DNA from 3 places in the Alteromonas sp. MmMcT2-5 genome. Region 2 is predicted to be linked to each of the others. Evidence: predicted binding sites of a transcription regulator. Region 2 holds the regulator's gene; each other region holds the start of a gene.
What was found. The regulator MetJ, encoded in region 2, represses methionine synthesis genes. The targets are predictions, from matches to a motif close to TAGACGTCTAGACGTCTA.
Positions count from the first base shown of each region.

Region 1: a site for MetJ is predicted at 1,895-1,912, ahead of metA (homoserine O-succinyltransferase). Genes of this name have one in related genera too.
Region 3: a site for MetJ is predicted at 2,940-2,957, ahead of msrA (peptide-methionine (S)-S-oxide reductase MsrA). Genes of this name have one in related genera too.

Region 1 covers NZ_JAKRFB010000001.1:187,974-196,241, reverse strand. Annotated here, with positions in the region: gene MHN09_RS00910 (homocysteine S-methyltransferase family protein) at 1-888, opposite strand, end outside; gene metA (homoserine O-succinyltransferase) at 892-1,830, opposite strand; gene MHN09_RS00900 (DUF2802 domain-containing protein) at 1,943-2,377, opposite strand; gene MHN09_RS00895 (chemotaxis protein CheW) at 2,437-2,928, opposite strand; gene MHN09_RS00890 (chemotaxis protein CheW) at 2,946-3,752, opposite strand; gene MHN09_RS00885 (ParA family protein) at 3,760-4,524, opposite strand; gene MHN09_RS00880 (chemotaxis response regulator protein-glutamate methylesterase) at 4,553-5,683, opposite strand; gene MHN09_RS00875 (chemotaxis protein CheA) at 5,712-7,952, opposite strand; gene MHN09_RS00870 (protein phosphatase CheZ) at 7,965-8,268, opposite strand, start outside.
Region 2 covers NZ_JAKRFB010000019.1:3,306-11,573, reverse strand. Annotated here, with positions in the region: gene metF (methylenetetrahydrofolate reductase) at 127-1,014, opposite strand; gene metJ (met regulon transcriptional regulator MetJ) at 1,176-1,508, shown strand; gene MHN09_RS09890 (malic enzyme-like NAD(P)-binding protein) at 1,675-2,910, opposite strand; gene MHN09_RS09885 (hypothetical protein) at 3,591-3,908, shown strand; gene rpmE (50S ribosomal protein L31) at 4,114-4,326, opposite strand; gene priA (primosomal protein N') at 4,794-6,983, shown strand; gene MHN09_RS09870 (cbb3-type cytochrome oxidase assembly protein) at 7,115-7,705, shown strand; gene MHN09_RS09865 (hypothetical protein) at 7,791-8,268, shown strand, end outside.
Region 3 covers NZ_JAKRFB010000051.1:6,784-15,051, forward strand. Annotated here, with positions in the region: gene MHN09_RS17210 (sodium-dependent transporter) at 1-1,388, opposite strand, end outside; gene MHN09_RS17215 (SDR family NAD(P)-dependent oxidoreductase) at 1,700-2,425, opposite strand; gene MHN09_RS17220 (DUF393 domain-containing protein) at 2,415-2,810, opposite strand; gene msrA (peptide-methionine (S)-S-oxide reductase MsrA) at 3,035-3,580, shown strand; gene MHN09_RS17230 (hypothetical protein) at 3,682-4,803, opposite strand; gene MHN09_RS17235 (alkaline phosphatase family protein) at 5,075-6,937, shown strand; gene fldB (flavodoxin FldB) at 6,955-7,491, shown strand; gene MHN09_RS17245 (CLCA_X family protein) at 7,517-8,268, shown strand, end outside.

The sequences.
Region 1 (8,268 bases), on a different contig from region 2:
CATTTCAGGGCCTTCCATGTCGTATTCACCAAACTCGTTGGGTAAACCAGCGTTAGGGTGCGCTGAAATTAAGCACTCACTAACAGTAGCAACTTCATCTACGTATTGGCGCAGTAAGTCTGGTCCAAGAGCACAGTTTAAGCCGAATGAGAATGGACTGATGTGTCGCATGGAATAATAAAACGCTTCCGCGGTTTGACCAGACAGCGTGCGCCCTGAGGCATCGGTAATCGTGCCAGACACCATAACGGGCAGCAATATACCCAGCTTTTCAAAAACCGACTCTACCGCATAGGCTGCCGCTTTCGCATTAAGTGTATCGAAGATGGTTTCGAGCATGATTAAATCTGCACCGCCTTCAATGAGCGCTTCGGTAGACTCGCTATACGCTTCCACGAGTTCGTCAAAAGTAACATTGCGTTTGCCTGGGTCGTTAACGTCAGGCGAAATTGAAGCAGTGCGATTTGTTGGGCCAAGTACACCTGCCACGAAACGGGGTTTGTCTGGTGTCTTTGCTGTGAACTCATCGGCAGCTTTACGCGCCAATTTAGCTGCAGCTAAATTAATATCACGGGATTGAGCCTGCATATCGTAATCGGCCATAGCGATAGTCGTAGCATTAAACGTATTCGTTTCAATAATGTCCGCGCCAGCTTCAAAGTAATCACAGTGAATTTGATAGATGATATCGGGCTGGGTAAGAACCAGCAAATCGTTGTTACCCTTAACATCGCAGTGCCAGTCGGCAAACTGTGTTCCGCGATAATCTTCTTCTTCTAACTTATGGCGCTGGATCATGGTGCCCATGGCGCCATCTAATATAAGGATGCGCTTTTTAGCGGCTTCTGTAAGCGTTGCTTGCGCGCTAGAATTTGGTCTTTGGCTCACGTGCTACCTCTTTGGCTGTGACTTTTCAGCAAGCTGACTTAAATCGTAAGGCGTGGTCTGATAGACATAATAATTCAGCCAGTTTGTAAACAATAGGCTACCGTGTGAGCGCCACTGTACAATAGGAGACTTGGCTGGATCATCCCCTTCAAAATAGTTTTTTGGAATTACTGGCGTTTGTCCCGCGGCAATATCTCGAAAATACTCATCTTTAAGTGTATCTGGATCGTATTCCGGGTGACCCGTTACAAATACCATGCGCTTATCTTCTGACGCCACAATATAAGCGCCTACATCGTCAGACTCTGCAACAACACTAAGTCCATCGACGCTGTTATACAACGAGGTGTTAATATGCCCATAACGGGAATGTGGTGCGTAAAAAGAAGGATCAAAGCCCCTTAATAGCTCATTATTCGGGTCATTCACTTTGTGTTTAAAGACACCTGAAAACTTTTCGTCTCTAAGCTCTCGTGTAATGCCGTAAAAGTGATACATGGCGGCGTGGGCAGCCCAACACAAGTAAAGGGTTGAGTTCACGTGACGCTGCGCCCACTCCAATATGGTGGTCATGGTTTCCCAGTACTTTACTTCCTCGTAATCGATAAGCGCGAGAGGCGCACCGGTGACAATGAGGCCATCGTATTTCTTATTCGCTACCGCTGAAAAGTCGTGATAGAAAGCATCCATGTGCGATTGGGGGGTATTCTTCGGCGCTTGATTATCAATTCGAATTAAATCCACGTTTATTTGCAGTGGCGTGTTCGATAATAGACGAAGTAACTGTACCTCTGTTTCTATCTTGTTCGGCATTAAATTAAGAATACCGACTTCAAGAGGACGAATATCCTGATTGGCAGCCCTGTCCATGTCCATGGTAAAAATATTTTCACCTAGTAGTACATTCTGCGCGGGTAACTGCTCAGGAATACGAATTGGCATAGAGGGCTCCAGTGATAAATTACAATATCTGTATTGTGTCTATAACTGGCGATATGTCAACATCTTTACGTCTAGACGTCTAAACGTTTTTTTTCTCTGGTGCTCAAAAATACTAATTATTTTGTTTATGCACCATTACCAACATCTCAGCTTCGGCACGAGGAATGTCGCAGGCTTCAATAATTTCATCAATGCTAGCGCCTTGCTTGACTAAGTCCGCCGCACGCTGATATAGGCGTAGGGAAGGATCTTGAAGCTTGAGTTCTCGAAGCTGGTTTTCAATATCAGTTTGCTTTTCGTCTAACTCTTGAAGGTGTCGAGTGATCACCAAGGTGCGTGCTTGCGCCTCAGTTTGTTGATTATTTGCATTTTTAGCAAGGGCTTCAGTGCGGGCAATAGCCTCTGCGTTAGCATGTTCGCTTTCGCTTAATGCAGAACGCAACTGCTTAATGTGTGAATACAGCACACCCATCGCGGCGATGAGTATAACTACAAGAATACACAGTATGAGTTCTAATAAGGTAGGTGCAGCAAGCTGCCAATCCATGGACATAACCCTTGGGGAAATGTAGGCAATATTATAATCAATACCGCCTATTCATTTATTTAGATGTTGCTAAGCTCATCCCACTCTTCGTCGCTTAACAATTTATTAAGATCTACAAGAATAAGCAGTTCGCCGTCGCGATTACTTACACCTTGGATAAACTTAGCACTCTCTTCAGTACCTACGTTAGGGGCACTGTCAATCTCTGAAGATTTCAAGTAAACCACCTCAGCGACACTATCCACCAGAATACCAACCACCTGCTCGTCAGACTCAATAATAACGATACGGGTATTGTCAGTAATTTCTGTTGGCGGTAATCCGAAACGAGCACGTGTATCAATAACCGTTACTACGTTACCACGCAGATTGATAATACCAAGTACATAGTCAGGTGCACCGGGTACAGGGGCTATTTCGGTATAACGCAAGACCTCTTGAACTTGCATCACGTTGATACCGTAAGTTTCTTCACCTAAGCGGTACGTTACCCATTGAAGGACTTCGTCGTTGCTGTCGGTGGCGTTATTATTTATTCTTTCGTCGCTCATGAACCTGGCTCCCAATACTATGGCGTCTGGTCGTTACTGCCTAAGCCTTTGTTAAGCATAGATATTAATTCTTCAACGTCAATTAACGCGCACATTTTTTCTTTAACCATCCCTGCTAACCAGGGACGCTTACCTGTGGACTCGCGCCATTTAACATCATCGGTAGTCAAATTGACCGTATTGACTAGCTTTTCACTAGCCAGACCCCACGCACTTTCCCCTAACATTATAAGATATCGGTAGTTAAGCGATTGTGCGAGGTTTTCGTCATATTTTTCTGGCATTACCCATTTTGCAGAGTCAACAACACTTAGTTTAGACTCTCTGTGCAACATTACACCCATAAACCAATCAGGTTTTCCAAATAAAGGGCCAATCTTCTCAATTTGGTGGATCCCACCTAGCGACGTCAAAGGCACCGCAAGTGTTAACCCTGCAACCTCAAAGAATAGCGCCTGAAAGCGAAAACCGAGAGTATCCTTTAGTGGAACTTTTGTTTTTTCAGCGCGGTTTAACGCAGCTTCTTGTTCATTTTCTACTAAAGTTTCTGCGTGAGACTGTTGCTGTTCATCTTCAATTGTCTCTGCTTTTTGCGTTTCAATTAACGATGTAACCTTTTCCGCTATCGCTTCTTGTTCATTCGATTGCGGCTCACTTTCATTGACGGTAGAAGCAAGCGCCGTCTCAGCCATCTGCTGAGAAGCCTGCTCGAGCAATTTTGCCGTGCGCGCAGTCACATCTTCCGGTGCTTCTGGCTCTTTGAGGAGGCTATCAAGGTATGCCTCCATCACTTCTTCACGGGCAAAAGGCGATTGCTTGCTCATGTTCTCGTTATTTCTCCAATACCGCTAATAGTTTCTCGTACGCAGACACACCACGTGTTTTGGGGTACGCTGCGGAAATGGGAAGCTGTACTAAACTTGCATCCCTGAAGTGCGTGTCGACGGGAATAACTCCTTCCCACACGCGCTCACCATAGTCATTCATTAAGCGCTTTCGCGATGCAAGCGCCGCGTTAGTGCGCTTATCAAACATAGTTGGAATAATCACAGTATCAAAGGATTTGTCCAACGAACGTCCCATGATTTCCATGGTACGAATCATTCTGTCTAGCCCTTTAAGCGCCAGATATTCCGTTTGGGTAGGCACGATAACCTTGTCACACGCTGCAAGAGCGTTAACCATCAGCACCCCAAGCACTGGAGGGCAATCGATGATAGCAACATCAAATTCTCCTGCGATTTTTGCCAACGCTTTTTTTAGGACTAAGCCCATACCTTGTTCGCTACCCATCGTTCTATCTAAGGTCGCGAGCGCCATTGTTGCAGGAAGCACATATAAGTTGTCTAACTTTGTCGGGCACAGACAATCCATAACATTATCGGCCGTAATGTCATTAGACTTAATAAAAATATCGTAAACTGAATGACTTGACGCTTCTGCATCGATACCGAAGTAATAACTCAGCGATGCATGTGGATCAGTATCAATCATGAGCACTCGCTTGCCTTGCTGTGCAAGCAAGCCGCCAAGGCTCACCGTAGTGGTAGTCTTTCCTACACCACCTTTCTGATTCGCTACTGTCCACACTTTCATATTTGCTGTTCCATTACTGTTCAAACTGCTATCGCATTTCGGTTTGAACGCAACTGCTCATATCATCAATGTTTATATTTTTACTGGATATATTGGCAACGGCTACGGCTTGAGGCATACCGTACACAACACAGGAATCTTGGTCTTGAGCCCAAATCGTTGCGCCTTTTTCCTTGAGCATTCGGCATCCTTCTCTGCCGTCAGCTCCCATACCCGTTAATATAATTCCTAATACATCCCCACCATAAGCTTTAGCCAGAGAACTGAAAGTGAGATCAACACTGGGCTTATAATTCACCTTGTCACTCGCACTTGCATCAACAATGGCAATGCGTTTATTCGCACCTATGGTTTCTAGCAACATTTGCTTCCCACCGGGAGCAAGATACGCATGACCTGGCTTTAGAATGTCGCCGTGCTCGGCTTCTTTTACTCTAATCTTACAGTTTGTGTCTAAACGCTGTGCAAATGCCGTAGTAAATGTTCCAGGCATGTGTTGTACAAGCAAAATGGGGTATGGAAACTCTGCAGGTAAAGGAGACAGCACTTTTTGAAGCGCCACAGGCCCGCCTGTAGAAGCCCCAATTGCCAAACACTTGTAGTGCTTTCCCGTCGCTCTTACAGACGAAACGGTTGGTTGTTTGGCTGCGTCTTTATGCCCTGATAGCAACCCTGATGTTTTAAAAAACGCCTGCTTTGGCGCATTATCAGGAAGCTTTCTTGCCTCTGTAGAGCGAAACGACGGACGCTTAAGACCAATACCACGACGCGCTATTAAGCGTACTTTTGTACACAACAAGCGCGATGCGTCTTTTCTGTCCTGCGCGATATCTTCAAATTTCTTCGGTAAGAAATCGAGCGCGCCCGCTTCTAACGCATCTAATGTCGCTTGCGCACCATGATGCGTAAGCGAAGAAAACATTAGAATAGGTGTAGGCCGCTTGTCCATTATGGCCTTTACAGCTGAAATGCCGTCCATGACAGGCATTTCAACATCCATCGTTATCACATCCGGCTTAAGCGCTTCTGCTTTTTCGAGTGCATCGCGCCCATTTCTCGCTTCCCCAACAACTTCAAGTTCCCTATCGCCATCGAGTATTTCTTTTACTCGACGACGATAAAAAGTCGAGTCGTCCACGACAAGGACTTTAAAGACCATGGATTATTATTCCTGTTAATTCATCGCCTTACTTGATGGGTTTACGCGCATACCGTTTAAGCAGGCTCGGAATATCTAAAATTAGTGCAATTCCACCGTCTGATGTAATCGTGGCTCCCGCCATACCAGGCGTGCCTTGCAATAATGCATCAAGAGGTTTAATAACCACTTCTTCTTGGCCTATTAGCGCGTCTACTACGAATCCTACTTGTTGTGTACCAATTTGCACTACAACAACGTGTCCCTTTTCTCTATCGATGTTTTTGGGACCTCGAATCAACCATTCACCAAGGAAGAACAACGGAATTGCTTTTGAACGAACTATCATTGTTAGCTGGCCATCGACCGTGTTGGTCTTTTTGATGTCCATATTTATTATTTCGTTCACCGCACCTAATGGTAACGCAAAGGTTTGTTTTCCTACAACAATCATTAGCGTCGGAAGAATGGCTAGCGTTAGCGGAACTTTGATATCCAGTCGCGTGCCTTTTCCTAGCTGTGAATCTATGTTCACGGTGCCGTTAAGTTGGTTAATTTTAGTCTTAACCACGTCCATGCCCACACCGCGACCAGAAATATCACTAATTTCTGTTTTGGTTGAGAACCCTGGCGCGAATATCAAGTTAAACGCTTCAACATCCGACATCCGTGCAGCTGCGTCTGCGTCTAGTACACCGCGACTAATAGCAATTTCTTTAAGCTTTTCAGGATCCATTCCTTTACCATCATCTTCGATGGTTAGAAGAATATGATCGCCTTCTTGAGATGCCGATAGCTGAACCGTACCCATGCGCGGTTTACCCGCTGCAGCACGATCATCAGGCATTTCAATACCATGGTCGACGGAGTTTCTCACCAAATGCACAAGTGGATCGGCCAGTGCTTCAACCAGGTTTTTGTCTAAATCAGTTTCCTCACCTACAAGCTCAAGGGTTATTTCTTTTTTCAAGCTTCTAGCGAGGTCTCGAACAACGCGAGGGAAACGACCAAACACCTTCTTGATAGGTTGCATGCGGGTTTTCATTACCGCACCTTGCAAGTCGCCCGTTACCACATCTAAGTTGGCAATGGCTTTGGACATGCTTTCGTCGTTACTGTTGATACCCAAGCTTATTAGCCTGTTTCTCACTAGTACGAGTTCACCCACCATGTTCATAATTTGGTCAAGGCGCTTGGTATCTACACGTACTGTAGTCTCAGCAGGAGGCGCAGCTGGTGCCGCCTTCTTCTCATCTTTTTTAGGCGCTGCTTTTGGTGCAGCAGGTGTGCTTGCTTTAGCTGGCGCTGCGGCGCTAGGAGCAGGCGTCGCTTTTGGCGCAGCTGGCGCTGCTTGTTTCGCTTTTTGAACCGCTTCTGTTGCTGCCTTATCTACAGGAGGCTCTGGCGCCTTTGAAACGGCTCCCTGCTTGGTAGGCCCTTGCCCTGAGCCATGCAGTTGGTCAAGCAGTGCTTCAAATTCGTCATCGGTGATTTCTTCATCACCAGCTTCACTCGGCGTAACTGGTGCTGGAGCTGGAGCTGGTGCATTTGCCTTTGGCGCAGCTTCTTCACCACCAAACTTGCCTTTGCCATGTAAATCATCGAGCAGCGCTTCAAATTCTTCGTCGGTGATATCGTCGTTATCACTAGCGGCAGCAGGTGCAGCAGCCTTTGCAGGTTCGCTTTTAGCCGCTGAGGACTGTCCTGGTGCCCCAGAGCCATGAAGCTCATCAAGCAGCGCTTCAAACTCATCTTCAGTGATTTCGTCAATACCGCCGCTATCACCAGAACTTGGTGCCTGTGCAGTAGGCTCTTCAACAACTAATTCTGGCTCTTCAATCGCGGGCTCAGGTTCTGACACCGGCGCGCTTTGTTCACCAAAAATATTCTCATCTGGAGATTCCGGGCGACTTAGTTTGTGTAACAAGTCTACTAGGTGTGCATCTGCTGGCTCTAATGGATCCCGAGCTTTCACTCGTTCAAACATTTCAACCACCACATCTGTGGCTTGCAGAATAATATCCATCAGTTCAGGGGTTAGTGTTCGTTGACCGTTACGCATTACGTCAAAGACGTTTTCCGCACCGTGACAAATTTCTACTAACTCGGTAAGAGACAGGAACCCTGCTCCCCCTTTAACTGTGTGATAACCACGGAAAATTGCATTTAGCAAATCCGCATCTTCAGGATTGTTCTCAAGATCAACGAGCTGTTCTTGTAATTGTTCAAGTATCTCTCCAGCCTCAACTAGAAAGTCCTGTAATATATCCTCGTCAACATCAAACGACATGCGCCCGCTCCCCTAAAAACCTAAGCTAGACAGAAGATCATCTACATCATCTTGGCCTGACACGACGTCGTCGCGCTTATCGGCATCAATGATAGGGCCTTCTGCCTCTACACCATCAACCTTATCGGCCTTAACGCTAGATGGTTTAGTTTGTTCTGCACCGTCGCGTTCACCAAACATGGTAAGCATGTTAACTAAGCTGTCTTCCACTTCTTTAACCAAGTCGATAACGCGGCGAATAACCTGACCAGTTAAGTCTTGATAACCTTGAGCCATCAATACTTCTGTAAGTAACTGTGTAAGTTTAGCTGACTGT
Region 2 (8,268 bases):
GGTAACTGCGGGCGGCCTTGGTGGCAAAGTTTAATGCAGGCTTTATACAACAAAGGCGCATTGACTGCGCCTTTTGTGGAGTACTTCATTAAACAACGTAAGCACGGTCCTGATTGTCGTTATTTATTAAGCGCCTGAACGCACGCCGAGCATGTGGCAGATGGCGTAGCTCAATTCACTACGGTTCAAAGTATAGAAATGGAAGTGTTTTACCCCTTCTTTAGCGAGTACTTTAACTTGGTCCATAGCAATGTTAGCGCCTATAAGATTACGGGTAGCTTGGTCGTCGGCATCAAGGCCGTCGAACATTTTGTGTAACCATCCCGGCACATGAACATTTGTGAACCCCGCAAATTTCACCAGTGTTTGGTAGTTGGTTACCGGCAAAATACCCGGAACGATATCTAAGTCGACACCCGCTGCGGCTGCACGGTCTCTAAATCGAAGGTACACACTCGTATCGAAAAAGAACTGGGTTATCGCTTCTGTGGCACCTGCTTCTGCTTTGCGCTTAAGGTTTAGTAAATCAAACTGCGCATTTGGTGCTTCAGGGTGCTTCTCTGGATAGGCAGCAACAGAAATATCAAAATCGGCAACGTCTTTTAGCAAGGCAACAAGATCAGAGGCATACATCTCTGTCTTTTCTACTCCTGGCGGTAAATCGCCACGAAGCGCAACAATACGGCGAATGCCTGAATCCCAGTAGTCTTTAGCAATTTGTTTAAGTTCATCTCGGCTAGCATCAACACAGGTCAAGTGAGGAACAGCTGCTACACCGGTTTGCTGCTGAATGCGTTTTACAACGTCGTGGGTTCTGTCACGCTCACCGCTATTCGCGCCGTAGGTTACCGACATGTAGCTTGGCTTTAGTGGCGCGAGACGTTCAACTGACTTCCACAGGGTCTGTTCCATGGCTTCCGTTTTAGGCGGAAAGAATTCAAAAGATACATCAATATCACGCAGTTCCGACAGGGACTGGTTTAATGCATCGATACCTTGTGCGTAAGAAACCATGGCTTTTTCTCTCAAAAATGTATTCTTATAGACGTTTAGACGTCTAAATTAAAGAATATATGTCTAGACGTCAAGAGGTTTACACTGCTCAATTGACCTTTTCGTGAACTTGTTTAGAATTTCTCTTCATAACATAAAAAAGAGTAGACCGAGTTAGTACAATGGCAGAATGGAACGGTAAATATATTCACCCCTACGCAGAGCATGGCAAGAAGAGCGAACAGGTAAAGAAAGTCACTGTCTCTATACCTATTAATGTGCTTAAGGCGCTTACTGATGAGCGTACTCGCCGCCAAATCAATAATCTGCGTCACGCCACTAATTCAGAACTGTTGTGCGAAGCATTTTTGCATGCGTTTACCGGTCAACCATTGCCTAACGATGATGACCTGCGCAAAGACAATCCCAATCGCGTACCGGCTGAAGCAAGACGCATTATGGAAGAAATGGGCATTGATCCAAGCTTCGAAAACGATGTGTCGGAAGACGACTGATATTTGGTATTAAAGAGAAACGGCGCTTTGTTGTAAGTTATTGCTAGTTGGTAACCTACAACACGGCGCCGTTTTTTATGTACTTGTATTCTCGAAGCGCACTTTTTAGCAAATATAAAGGTTGAGCACTAGCCCCTCCATTTTTTTTGCCTTATGCGCCAGAATTTTATTCTTCTGGGCTTTCAGGCACGCGTGCAACGCCAGATTCAATCGCAGCCTTAGATACGGCGGTAGCAATACGCTCGCATAAACGCGGGTCCATAGGTTTAGGAATAATGTACTCCTTACCAAATGTCAGACTAGTACTCTTACTGGCAGCTAGTACTTCTTCTGGTACAGGCTCTTTCGTGATAGCACGAAGGGCTTCTACTGCCGCTACTTTCATTTCATCGTTAATAGCCGTTGCACGAACATCTAGTGCTCCACGGAAAATAAACGGGAAACACAGTACGTTGTTAACCTGGTTAGGGTAGTCCGAGCGTCCGGTAGCCATAATAAGATCTTTACGTACTTCGTGAGCAAGTTCAGGCTTTATCTCAGGGTCTGGGTTAGAACATGCAAATACAATTGGGTTTTCAGCCATCAAGGCCAGTGTTTCTGGTGGTAAAACATCCGGTCCTGACACACCAACAAAAATATCCGCACCTTCCATTACATCTTCAAGCGTACGCTTGTCAGTATTGTTAGCAAATAGCTTTTTGTGCTCAGTTAAGTCTTCGCGACGAGTATGGATAACGCCTTTTCTGTCTAGCATATAAATACGCTCACGCTGGGCACCACACTTTATAAGCAGTTCCATACAAGCGACCGCTGCCGCACCGGCACCCATACACACAATTTTAGCGCTCTCTATGCTTTTACCCTGAATTTCCAGAGCATTAAGCATGCCCGCTGCAGTTACAATAGCGGTACCGTGCTGATCATCATGAAATACCGGAATTTTACAGCGCTTAATTAGCTCTTGTTCAATCTCAAAGCATTCAGGCGCTTTAATGTCTTCTAAGTTAATGCCGCCAAATGTGTCGGCGATATTCGCTACCGTATTAATGAACTCTTCGGTCGTACGATGCTTCACTTCAATGTCAATGGCATCCAGGCCAGCAAAGCGTTTAAACAGAAGGGCTTTACCTTCCATAACAGGTTTCGATGCCAGTGGGCCTAGGTTACCCAACCCTAAAATCGCGGTTCCGTTACTGATAACGGCAACCAGGTTTCCTTTACCCGTGTACTTATAGGCGTTATCTGCATCTTCAGCAATTTCTCTGACCGGCTCGGCAACGCCTGGGCTATAGGCAAGAGCAAGGTCATCGACGCTGTCGGCTGGTTTAGATAACTCTACGCGGATTTTTCCAGGTGTGGGTTTGGCGTGATAGTCGAGTGCGCGTTGTCTAAAATCTGACATGTAAAAAGGTATCCTTAGATGTAGGGTTCATCGGTGTTTTCGTTCACGCTCTGTCGCTATTTTATTGTCGTTATAGTTATAGGTAGATAAACGTAAGCGCGTTACAACCAAGTAATGACAAAAGTGATTATAAATAGTTGTTAGCACTAGGGCTTGTTGATCTTTGTTTTACAGCAATCATCAATACGCCCTAAGGTGGCATGTGGAAAAAGCAGACTAGGCGTTAACCTTTACTGATTTTGTTCACATACCTTAATGGATACAAGCCTCAGGTTTATGTACCCAAAAGCGCCACAAGTCTTGAAAGTAATGCATTATTCACAGAATTAATGCTCACTATCAAAGTGCCGATCGCAACTCTAACACAGCCAATCACTGTGTACATATCTGATCAGAATTCTCATATACCAATGTAGGTTAGGCATACTAATTAGACCAGTAAAATGGGGCTATAATTGCCATTCATACTATTTATTTTGACTTGTTATGCCATTCTGTAGGTCTATTGTGTGGAGGATAAAAACAAAGCTATCAAAGGGATCTACGTTCTCATAAATGCATTGGACAGAAACCCAAATCAGGAAAATAGAACGCAGGGAGACACCTCGTTAATTCTCCATCCAATATTTCTGATAAAATCCTGTGAAAGCCCACTCAAAATTCGCGCTGAAGGCGAGGATATGACAGAAAGAAAACTAATAACCGTGCTAACCGATGTGTGCGAAAGCGTAAAATCTACCAATAATGGTTTTGTTTGGCTAACTCACGTAGGGCATTGGAGAGCGCCGCAAGTGATTGCCGTGTTTAATACTGAGCAGGAGAAGCAGCGGGCGTTGACTAATGGTTGGGATATAGACTTCATAAGCCAAGTGAATATTGCTTTGGCGTCAATTAAGTCAGCACCCGTTGGTATTTATTTTGATAGCGAAGAACAATGTAAAAAAGTGAGTGGCGGCAATTGGGATAGGTATTTATCTAAGGTTAAAAACCTTCACTGAGTTCAGGTCACGCTGGATGTTGTAAATTAAGCTAAAAACGTTTTTAGAAAGGCGAATTGCAGGGCTTGATACACTGGCTAGGTACTGGCCTGACGTAGGATAACGGCGGTAAAGCGCTGTTTGGCACACCTTATTTGTGTGAAGCGTGAATTTTAAGCAATAAAAAAGCGCCATAAAGGCGCTTTTTTCGAACTCGATATCAGGCTTACTTTTTGCCCAATGCACCGAAACGCTTCTTGAAGCGATCAACACGACCACCAGTGTCAACGTTACGTTGCTTACCAGTGTAGAATGGGTGACATGAAGAACATACGTCTAGGTTGATGTCTTTACCAAGCGTAGAACGAATGTTCATTACGTTACCACATGAGCAAGTTGCTGTGATTTCTTCGTATTTTGGGTGGATATCTTGTTTCATTGGGTTACCTCACATAATAAGGCCGTATCGCTATACAACCCGAAGTCGCACACCATACGTTACTTAATTCAAATGATAAGTCGTTCAAAGAACAGCCTATCGCAAAAGAGCGGCGCATAATAAAGGATGGCAGGGCCTTGATCAAGCGGTTTTTGGCCAAATGCTAAACAAGAGAGCTAGACAAGGTAGCCGTATAAAAAGGTAGCCGTATAAAAAGGCCAAACAAAAAACATTCCTTTTATGCTTACCTGTAAAGTATGTTTAAATATTTGTCTTTCAAGGCTGGGCCAGATGCTCTAGTGGCAAAATCATGCGCCAATAGCAAAATGTGTAGCTAGCTGTTAGCAGCGCAAACTGCTGTAACGTATAGGTCTGCAAGAAGCCTCAGTATAATTAGTTTCAACATAAGAAGCTTAGTAAGCGCATTACGCGCTGTAACAATCGTCAAATAAGGTAGAACCTTCGCAATGGCCTTTATCCAAGTTGCCGTGCCAGTGCCGCTGCGCCAACTTTTCACGTATACCCACGATAACGCACTAAGTGCGGGTGTAAGAGTGGTTGTGCCTTTCGGTCCGCGCAAACTTGTGGGCGTAGTTGTTGAAACCCTACACAAACCTGAAAGCGACATTGAAAACTCCAACAAGCTAAAAGCCATTGAGTCGGTACTGGACGATACCCCCATTATAGACGAGGTGTTGCTGAAAATGGCCCAATGGCTGTGGCAGTACTATCATCATGCGCCGGGTGAAGTGCTGCACGCCATGCTGCCTGTTTTATTGCGCAAAGGCGAGTCAGCAGCGCCAACACCTCAAGACATGCTAATGCTTACCGAAGAAGGTAAGCAAACGACTGCAGACACGTTATCGCGGGCGCCTAAACAACAAGCCTGTTTTACTGCACTGGCCGGTGGTGCCTTATTAGCGTCCCAAGCGCGCAAGCAGTATGGCGCACCTGCGGTCAAAGCACTTGTCGAAAAGTCATTGATAAGCATTGAAGAAGTCGCGCCTGAATTTAAGTCAGGCAGTTGGCTTGCCTCGTTATCGGTGTCTGAAAAGCCAATTCCAGATACTGAGCAGTCGGTTGCCATTGCCGCACTTAATCGTCAGCAGGGCAATTTCGCTGTAAGTTTGCTTGAAGGGGTTACCGGTAGCGGTAAAACGGAAGTGTACCTTCAAGCCATCGAACCCTTACTGCGCGACGGAAAACAAGTGCTTATACTTGTGCCAGAAATTGGGCTTACGCCGCAAACGGTGTCACGTTTTGAAAAGCGCTTTGGTATTGCAGTGGGCGTTTTACACTCTCAGCTTTCTGATAAAGAACGGCTACAGGTGTGGCAGCGAGCAAGAGCTGGTGAACTCGGGATAATCATCGGTACCCGCTCGGCTATTTTCACGCCGCTGCACAACCCCGGCATGCTGATTGTGGATGAAGAGCACGACGAGTCTTTTAAACAACAAGATGGACTTCGCTATCACGCCCGTGACCTAGCAGCCATGCGGGCTAAGCAGCACAATATTCCTCTTTTATTAGGCAGCGCCACGCCCGCACTCGAAACACTTAATAATGCGCTAAGCGGTCGCTATGCCCATTTGCAGTTAACTAAGCGAGCGGGAGGGGCGAAAAGCACGTATCAGCATGTGTTGGACGCGCGTGACCAACCCATTCACTACGGTATTTCGCAAGGCTTGCTAACGATAATGCGCCAGCATATCAACGCGGGAAATCAGGTATTGGTGTTTGTGAATCGCAGAGGCTATGCGCCAGCGCTGCTTTGCCATCACTGCGGCGAAACCGTCATGTGTAAGCGTTGTGACCGCCCGTATACGGTGCATAAAGCGCAGAACCGTTTGCAGTGTCATCACTGCGGCAGCATGCGCTCAATGCCATCAAACTGCGAAGCGTGCCATCACAATGAATTAGTTACGGCGGGTACGGGCACCGAGCAAGTCGAGCAAGGTCTTGCAAGCTTATTTCCCGGTGTTAAGCAGGTACGAATAGACAGCGATACCGTGCGGGGCAAAGACAAACTGCACCAGACGCTAGAAGCAATAAACCGCCAAGAGTACCAGCTGCTGGTAGGTACCCAAATACTATCAAAAGGTCACCATTTTCCGCATGTAACCTTAGTGGCGGTGCTAGATTGTGATGGCGCACTTTTTAGTGCCGATTTTAGAGCACCAGAAAAGCTCGCTCAGCTTGTAACTCAGCTTGCAGGAAGAGCAGGGCGCGCTAGTAAACCCGGTGAAATGTGGCTGCAAACTCACAATCCCCACCATCCTTTGCTACAAGATTTAGTACATAACGGCTATGGGCATTTCGCCAGACACGCTTTAATGGAGCGAAAAGCGGCAGGGCTTCCCCCTTTTATTAGCCAGTTTGTCATTCGCGCAGAAGCGACCGACAGCAGTTTGGCCTATCGCTTTTTACAAGACAGCAAGCAAGTATTTCACCAGCAGCATGCTATTGCGTTAAATGGCCCGTTTCCTTGTTTGATTGAAAAGCGGCAAGGCAGGTTTCGGTTTATGCTGGTATGCAGTCATGAAAAGCGTGCGCCGCTTCACAATGCGCTGCGTTTGGCGCTGCCATTTTTACAGGCGTTGCCACAGGCAATGAAGGTAAGGTGGTCGATAGATATTGATCCTACCGATTTCAGTTAGCTTGTTGGGTAGCAATACGTTAAAATTTCTGCAGGATTGAAGTGCAGGAAAGCTGCTGCTTCATAAAGATTTGGTATATGACGTTTTCTTACGCATACAAACAACGATAACAAGTAGGAATATTGCCGACTATGGCTCAACGCGATTATGTCTCTCGTGGACGCTCTCCTCAAAAAAAGAAGCCTGCTGGTAAAGGTAGAAAACCGGCCAGAAGCGCTCAATCAAATGCGCAATCTAACGCCCCGGTTTCTGGAAAACTTCCTATTGTGCGCCTTGTTGGCGTATTCGCATTGGTGATTGGCTTTGGTGCATTTTTGTGGTCAATAAAAGACAATGTAGAAGACGACGTGGATACACAAGCTTCACGACCTGTAGCTCCTACAGAAGAGACGTTACCTGAGCTTCCTGAAGAAGAATGGGAGTACATTAAGACCCTTCCAGGATATGAAGTAGAAGTTGAGGTCAAAGAGCAAGAAAAATCTGACAAACGCTATTTAATGCAGTGCGCCTCGTTTAGAACCCGCGCGCAGGCTGAAGAGATGAAAGCCAAAATTGCATTCCAAGGTTTAGAGGCGCTTATCAGACACAGCACTGGCAGCAACGGCGATTGGTTCCGCGTTATTCTGGGCCCTTACGAGTCTAAGCGTGATGCAGAAAAAGCCAAGCACAGTCTGCGTAAAGTGAACATTGCGACATGCCAAATTTGGTACTGGAATTTGTAGCAGTTTATTGTAGGTAACACTTAATGCGGTGCATATGGCGCTGAAATAGCGCGTAGAGAAAGAATGCGTTTACAAGGAAGTATCAATGAGTATTGCCATCACCGAGCAACCCAATTACGCCGCTTATAGCGTAGAAGAGCTTGAGGACGTTCTGGAAAATATTGATAAGCAGGCCTTTCCAGAACGCTATCAGGCAGCAAAAAATGAGCTCGCTGCTAAGCGGGCAACGCTGCCACCTGAGAATGATACGGATAGCGCCCATCAAGATGAGCATTTTACTCGACCTAAGTGGTCTGAGCTTCATCCAATAACACGTATCAGTAACGGCGCTTTTTTAGTACTTATTGGCGCTTTGATTGTATCGGCATTCACCAACTTTATCGTGATTAACGCATGGCTAAATAATTCAACATGGGCCATTGTTTTATTTACTTTTGTTTATTGTGCCTTTTATTACCTGTCTATTTCCATCGATAAACGACAAGCGCAATTTGTGATGAAAGATTGGCGTGGAAAAGTAACAATTTTCACCATGCCGTTTTTGGGGCTTATTTTTACTTGGA
Region 3 (8,268 bases), on a different contig from region 2:
GCTACCGTGTTTACAAAAATCACGAGTAAAATAAGCGGAATAAAGGTTTTCAGCGAAATATCCACGTACTTTTCAAACCAGCTGCCTTTGTAACCACTGCTGCCCTCTTCCAAAGAAGCATTGAAGTTTGCACTCTTCCAACGATAAATAACAAACAAACAAATTAGCAAGCCGTTTAAAGGCAAAATCGTGTCGTAGAACACATCGTAAATGACATCAAACAGTGATTTATCTGCGCCAGCGTAGTGCATAAACGACGTAAGCATATCAACTTTACCGAATGACAACGCACTTAGGATGGCTAGCAAAATCATAATGCTTCCTAGCGACCCAAGCGCCCATTTACGGCTTACACCTTTTTCATCCATAAGCGCCGCAACAGGTACTTCAAAAATAGACACTAGCGACGTAATTGCCGCAAAGAACACTAATAAGAAGAACAAGCTAGCGACAATCGATGCGCCCATATATCCAATCGAGTCTTGTAACGCTAGAAAGATACTAGGCAGGTAAGTAAAAATCATGCCCACTGACGATTCACTTAAATCATCAGGGTTAATGTCTGGGTTAAAAGAGAAGATGGCTGGAAGGATCATCAAACCCGCAGTGAACGCCACGGCTGTATCCGTTAACGCCACCAGCTTGGCAGCGCTCGGTACATCTGCACGCTTATCAATGTAGCTACCATAGGTTATAAGAATACCCATGCCCAACGATAGAGAGAAAAAGGCCTGCGATAGCGCACCATTCACCACTTCAGCAGTAATTTTTGAAAACTCAGGAACGATGTAGAACTCAACGCCAGCCATCGCATTTTCGCGGGTTAATACGAAGATAACGAGACCGATTAGCATCACGAATAGCGCAGGCATGAGCAGCTTTGCCGCTTTTTCTATCCCTTCTTTTACACCGCCTTGAAGGATGAGGTAGACCACACCAACAACGGCCGCCATGTATAAAAATATGGCTTCTGAGTTAATAAACAGCCCAAAGGTTTCTGGGTTAGCTAACTTGTCTAGATTTCCGCTTACTGCTTCGAACAAATAGCCGAAAAGCCACACGGTAATAACCATGTAGAAAACGGCAATCATGAATGGCGTAGCAATAGCTAGCCACCCCGCGACTTTCCATTTCTTTTCATTACCGCTTATATCACTGTATGCACCAAGCGGGTCTTTTTTAGCATGGCGACCTACTGACATTTCCGCCAGCATTACCGGTAAACAAATGGCAAAAACGAAAATAGCGTACATTAAAAGAAATGCACCACCGCCATTTTTAGCTGCACCGACAGGAAACCCTACCAAATTACCTATGCCTACCGCAGAACCTGCAGCTGCCAAAATAAAACCTATGCGCGATCCGAACTGTTCTCTGGCCCCGCTCATATCCCTTCCTCTTGTTGAGTTATTGTTATAGCAGTTCGCCGTATCACGCCTTGTGATGCACAAAAACGTCGTGTGCTCACAATTTATGGTGGTTGTCGGTACTTACTATTCGTAAGAATCAAGCCGAGCGAACTGGTATTATTTATTATCAGGATGGCGTTTGTTGTTATGACTCACGTGTGGCGTCAACGCGTTGTATTGCTACCTCTATGGGCTTATCAATACGCTGCACCATTCCCAAAAATAGCATGGTAACAGCAGTGAAATAAAAAGTCTTGATGTTGGACTTGCTGAAATGATGTTAGACCGTATCACCAAGTTACCACTTCGCCATTCCAGTCGATAAAATGACAAGCTTGGTCTCGATTAAGCGCCGAAAGGTGGTGAATGAGCTGTTTAGCGGTAAACTCAGGCGTGAACAGTTTCTTGGCGGCGACGTTCTTTTGAAAAGGCTTAGAAAGCCCCGTATCAACCGTCCCAGGGTGATAACAAACAAGCATCACGTCTTTCAATCTGCGCTTGTATTCTACCGACGCCGTTTTAACCAACATGTTGAGCGCCGCTTTCGACGCGCGGTAGCCGTACCACCCGCCAAGTCCATTATCTGAAATACTCCCTACTCTCGCGCTTAAGCAAACAAGGGTTGAGCCTTCTTTACTCATAATATTCACCAAATGCTTGAGCCACATTGCGGGAATAATGCTGTTAGTCGAAAAATAAGCCGCTAAGGCCTGCTCACTGACATCTTCCAAACGCTTCTCAGGATGAATGCCATCGCTTTCGCGGTGTAGAAAGCCTGTTGTGATAACTACCGTAGTTAACACAACCTGCTGTTCAGCCAGCTGTTCAACAAATTCGCTAATGTGCCTATCGTCCTGTTCGGCCATCTGATGATAGGTAACATCCCCATAATGATTAGTGTCAGATAAAGGGGCGCGACTAACCGCAAACACCCTAGCACCTTCACTGCTATATTGCTCAATAAGCGCAGACGCAATACCGCCCGACGCGCCCACTATAAGGACGTTATTTTTCACTGGTTTCTCCAGGTATGCAGCGATTGCACTGGCGTTTTTTACCTGTTAACAGGTATGAAATAGTGTATCTATGCTTTGCGAATACATTGTAGAAAGCATCGGCTACATGACGAATAACAGGCCAGCGAAGCGGTGCATATAGCCAACCCATGCCCACGGCTTTCCATGCTTCATGAGTGACATCAAGGCCAGTTATCAACGTCCCGTCTTCACGAAGTCCGTGAATTCTTGCATTGAGTGCATGCCAATCCATGGTTGGATAACGGTTCGAAAAATCGGGGGCCTGAATATCTACCAATGTTAATTTGTTGTGCTTGTCTCTTTTTCTTAAATGACGCATTTCAGCGATACACAACGGACAATACCCGTCATAGAAAATAATCACGACTGAATACCTCTGCCAAATTTTGAACACGTTTATACGCATTCTTACCAGTTGCAAACTGCTTGAAAGAAAGCAGCTAGCCTCACATGTTAAAACCTTTCACTCAGCTCGCACATTATTCTTATTTAATATTCGTTTATACGATAAAAAAACACGCTTGGATGACTTGTGTTGTGACCTACCCGCACCCACACTACAGACAAAGATTAAGAGAGGTTTTTACTATGGCAAATTTACAAGTCGCCACGTTGGCAGGCGGATGCTTTTGGTGTATCGAATCAGCGTTTAATAGCGTTGAAGGCGTGGAAAAAGCAATTTCTGGCTATGCTGGAGGCGAAAAGGCCGATCCAACCTATGAAGAGGTATGCAAAGGAAATACTGGCCATGCTGAAGTGGTACAAGTGACGTTTGATGCCGACAGCATTAGCTACCGAGAGATACTAGAAATTTTCTTTGCGCTGCACAACCCTACACAGCTTAACAGACAGGGCAATGATGTAGGCACACAGTATCGCAGCGCGGTTTTCTATCACGACGATACACAAAAAGCTGAAGCAGAAAAAATTATCGCAGAAATCACAGAAGAAGAGATTTGGCCCGATCCCGTAGTGACTGAAATAGTAGCAGTAAATAACTACTACGACGCCGAAGACTACCACCAAGATTACTTCAAAAATAATCCACAAAACCAATATTGCTCTATGGTGGTGGCGCCTAAACTTGCGAAGTTCAAAAAAACCTTCGCTTCTCGACTTCGCAGCGACGCATAAATAAAACAGCGATATTAAGCGCGCTATCAATAGCGTTAGCCAACAATAAAAAGGGTTGCTTAAAAGCAACCCTTTTGTTTTTCAATCTATTCGTTTTCTTATTATTCAAACCAAACGCTGTTAATTTCTAATGGAAACAATAAAGGCGCTAAGTCTTCATAACGCTTCTTATGAGCTTCGCACGTCGCGTTTTTAAGGTAGTTTTTCTCCCAAGGATCGTTAATGATCCACAAGGTATTTTCAATGGTCACTAGTCCTTCCATCGACGAATTATCCATTGTGTATTGTTCGCAACTCTGATCGCCGGCAACGTCGAAAGTAATAGGGATACGCTTTGTTGGCTTACTGCCACTCACATCAATTACCCACAGTTCATTGTCGTTTCTTGCTGCGCCAAACAAATAGGATGCGCCCGTTGAATGAGTATATAACGCCAGTCCATTGATAGGATGATTACCTGAAGTAAACGAAGGAAGTTGAAGGTTAGGCTCGCTCACTGTGGCAAAATCATTCGACGAGAAAAAGTCTTCATCAACAGCCAATGTAAAAATTCTTGGCTGTCCTGCTTTATCTTTCTCTAGCGCCAGATATAACGTGCCGTCTTCAGCCATCGTCAACCCTTCAATGCCGTCGTTAGGAAAATTACCTACTTCAAAATCGTTGGGAAACTGAAGAGGTCGCACATCCGACATTTCAACCGAGCCATTATCTTTTCGTGTCAATTTTACCAACAAGGTAGGGTAATCTGTTGACCCTGTTTCCTCGTATTTGGTTTCACAGCGAGGGCTTAACGCGCCGGTACGGGTAGCATCTTCGGTAACCGTATAAATTACGTTAGTGTCTCTGGGGTCTACGGCTAGCGCTTCTAAATCAGGTTGCTCGCTCAAATAGCTATAAAAGCAGCTTCGGCGCACGGTATTGGAAAATGAAAAGCGTTCGCTCGATGCGCTCAGCGTTGCGGTATCTGGTGAAATGCTATGAAGTTTCAACTGTTGAGTGGTATCAGCGCTAGCATCTGCGATAGTGACAAGTTGACCGTCTAGCACCACTAACCCTGAGGTTTGAGGATCAAACATAACGTTGCCTTTTTCATCAAGGATCCATTTACCCACAGTGACTTCTGTTAAGTCTTGAGGTTCAGGAGTGATAACAACGTCTTTCGGCTCGCTACAGGCGCTTATCAGTAAAGTGGTTAGCACAGCACTGGTTAAATATTTTAGCATAGTGTGAAGTCCTCTCTCCGTTTATTAAGACGAGAGCAAAAGGTAAAACTGAAAAAATTGTAAGGGAGTATATCGAGCATACCGTTTATTCACAAAAAAGAGTAAGGTTATGCGATAGACATCAGGTTTGCTGAGTACATATATGATTTGGCAACGTTAAATAGCCGTGCTGTCATCATGTTTTCAATTAATGTGCAGCATATTTAGTTAACACGCTTACGTGTATTAATATTGACGAAAATTAAAGGAGAGCGTCATTTCTACGCAGCACTTGCCCCAAGTTATTGCAGGTCCAATAGTACGAAAGGTGACATCTACAGAATGTCATATTTGGGTAGTAACCAGTAACGCCGATTCACCTACGCTAAATCTATCTGCAAATGAAGTCGTCAGCGGCAGTTGTCAACGCGAAACCGTACGCGTAGGTAAGTACGCATTTATACACTTGCTCTCTTTCACTTCGTCAGAGCCCTTCGAAGATACTGCGCGGATAGGTTACTCGCTATCATTTAGCGACGACGCTCAGCAGGCTTCATGGGAAGATGAACAACGCGGGCTTCTTTACGATGGGCAGTCTTCCTTATGTTTCCATTACACCGAGACTCCCGAGACCATATTGCACGGCTCATGCCGCAAGCCTCACTTTCACAGTGATGATGCCCTAGCACAAGTAGATGTACTCCATAAAAATGCGTTCAAAAAGCAAAATGATTTTCCCGACCTTCTGTTGATGACGGGCGATCAAATTTACGCTGATGATGTCGCAGGTCCTATGCTTAAAGCCATACATAGCGTGATTGACCGTTTAGGCCTTTATCATGAAGCACTGGAAGGAGCAGTAGTAACCAACACTAATGAACTTGCCACACATGAACATGGGTATTACGAACGAGAGCAGCTTCTTCCTCAAATTGCGACCAATACGGTACTGTCTTCAATATTCTTTGGTGCTAAGAAAAAACCGGTATTCACATCAGTAAACGCGCAAAACCATTTGATTGGCAGTGCGGAGATCATCGCTATGTATTTACTAGTGTGGTCCGACACGCTTTGGGCTGATATCAATATAGATAAAGATGGGATCCCCCCAAAATACCACGCTATTTTCGACAAAGAACACGAGGCGCTTAACGGCTTTGTAAAACAGCTACCGCAGGTACGTAGGGCGCTGGCACACATTCCTACCTATATGATCTTTGACGATCACGATGTTACCGACGACTGGAACTTAACCCGGGGCTGGGAACAAGAAGTCTATGGAAACCCTTTGTCAAAACGCATGATCGGCAATGCGCTTATCGGCTACCTGCTTTGCCAAGGCTGGGGAAATGCACCAAAAAAAGTAGCGCCATTAATTGCTAAAGTACAAGAATCAATGGGAGAAAGCGGTTTAAACTCGCACGATGAAATCATTGATGATCTTTTGGATTTTGATCAGTGGCATTATCGTTTAGATACCACACCACCTATTGAGGTTTTAGACACCCGCACGCAGCGTTGGCGCAGTGAATCTAATATGAATAAGCCCTCGGGGCTAATGGACTGGGAAGCACTGTGTGATTTTCAGCATTCTATAATTGGCAAAGAATCTGTCATCGTTGTCTCTGCCGCTCCCATTTATGGTGTAAAGGTTATCGAAGCCATTCAAAAGGTGTTTACGTTTTTTGGCAAGGCGCTTACTGTTGATGCTGAGAACTGGATGGCCCACAAAGGCACCGCGAACGTTATATTAAACATATTCAGGCATTACAAAACGCCCCCCGATTTCATCATTCTATCTGGCGATGTGCACTATTCCTTTGTATACGATGTACGCCTGCGCTTTAGGCGCAACAGCCCTCACATCACCCAGTTCACCTGCAGTGGATTAAAAAACGCCTTTCCGGATGGATTGATCAAATGGCTAGATAGATTAAACCGCGTGCTTTATCGCTCCAAATCACCCCTCAACCTTTTCACAAGACGTCGAAATATGTCAGTAAAAGCGAGAGAGCCAAGTTTGGGCTATGGCGAATTATTCAACGGTTGCGCCATTGGTGTATTAAAAATTTCACAGAAAAACACCGATGTTCAGTGCAAAGCTTTGTTGAGCAACGGTAACGAGGTAGAATTCCCAGCTTCTAAAGACGATTAGTTCAAAAGAGGTATCTAATGAGTGATAGCGCACTGTCCATCGGATTATTTTACGGCTCAACAACTTGCTATACCGAAATGGCAGCAGAAAAAATCCAAGCGCAGCTCAATAGCCTTTTCGACGAAGATATTGTTGACCTTCACAACATTAAAGACGTTAACCTAACGCGCACGGCCGAATACGACATTATCATTTTTGGTATTTCAACGTGGGACTTTGGCGAGCTGCAGGAAGATTGGGAGTCTCATTGGGAAGAAGTGCACGGTTTGGATTTATCAGGGAAAACCATCGCCTTATTCGGACTTGGCGATCAACTTGGTTACGGTGAATGGTTTCAAGATGCACTAGGCATGCTTCACGATGCAATATTGCCATCAGACTGTAAGATCGTAGGTTATTGGCCAAACGAAGGATACGAGTTTACCGCCTCAAAAGCGTTAACCGAAGACAAAACTCAGTTTGTTGGCCTGTCTCTTGACGATGAAAACCAATACGACAAAACAGACGCGCGCATCGAAGCATGGTGCGAACAGTTATTGGTCTCGATGGCTTAACGCCTATAAATTTCGGATGTCAGTGTTGGAAAGTAAAGGCCGTATTCATCAGCAGTTTTATCGCAACGGCCCAAGTCACAGGGACGGCGCTGATGTTTCATTTCAAGATATTCGCAAACTGTTTAATTTCGCTACGATCACTGTGGGTAGATGGGTAACAGCAGAAGAACAACAGATCGCTGCCAACCTCTTTTTCGATGCGCTTTACGATCTGGTCGCGATCTTAAATATCAATGAACAGGTGTTATCGTTAAACGGATCCCTGTCACTGGCTTTTGGCAGTGGCGGTCAAAAACACAGTAGTGCCCACTACAACAGTGCGAAGAGACAGCTTGCGCTAGCAAAAAATGCAGGAGCGGGAGCGCTAGCCCACGAATGGTTTCACGCTTTCGATCATTATATTGCGCCGCGCATGTTCGACGGTATTGCCGCCGGTAGCTTTGCCACACAGGCCTGGCTCGACAATGCCCCGATGAATCCTCATCCGTTAAATCAAAAATTGAGCGATTGTTTCTCGCTATTGTTCCTAAATGATCAAAAAAGACCAAATGAGTACTTTGTGCGATCCGTAGAAGCTGATCGCGTGTTAAAAATGTATTATTATGCTATGCCTCAGGAGATGGCTGCCCGCGCATTTGAAGCCTGTATTCAAGATCACGAGATCAAGAATGCATTTTTGGTGCAGGGGACAAAAAAATCAATGGAAGCTAGACTTGGCATTTATCCTCATGGTAACTTGCGTACATCACTCAATCAGGCATTGATGTTGTATTTTTA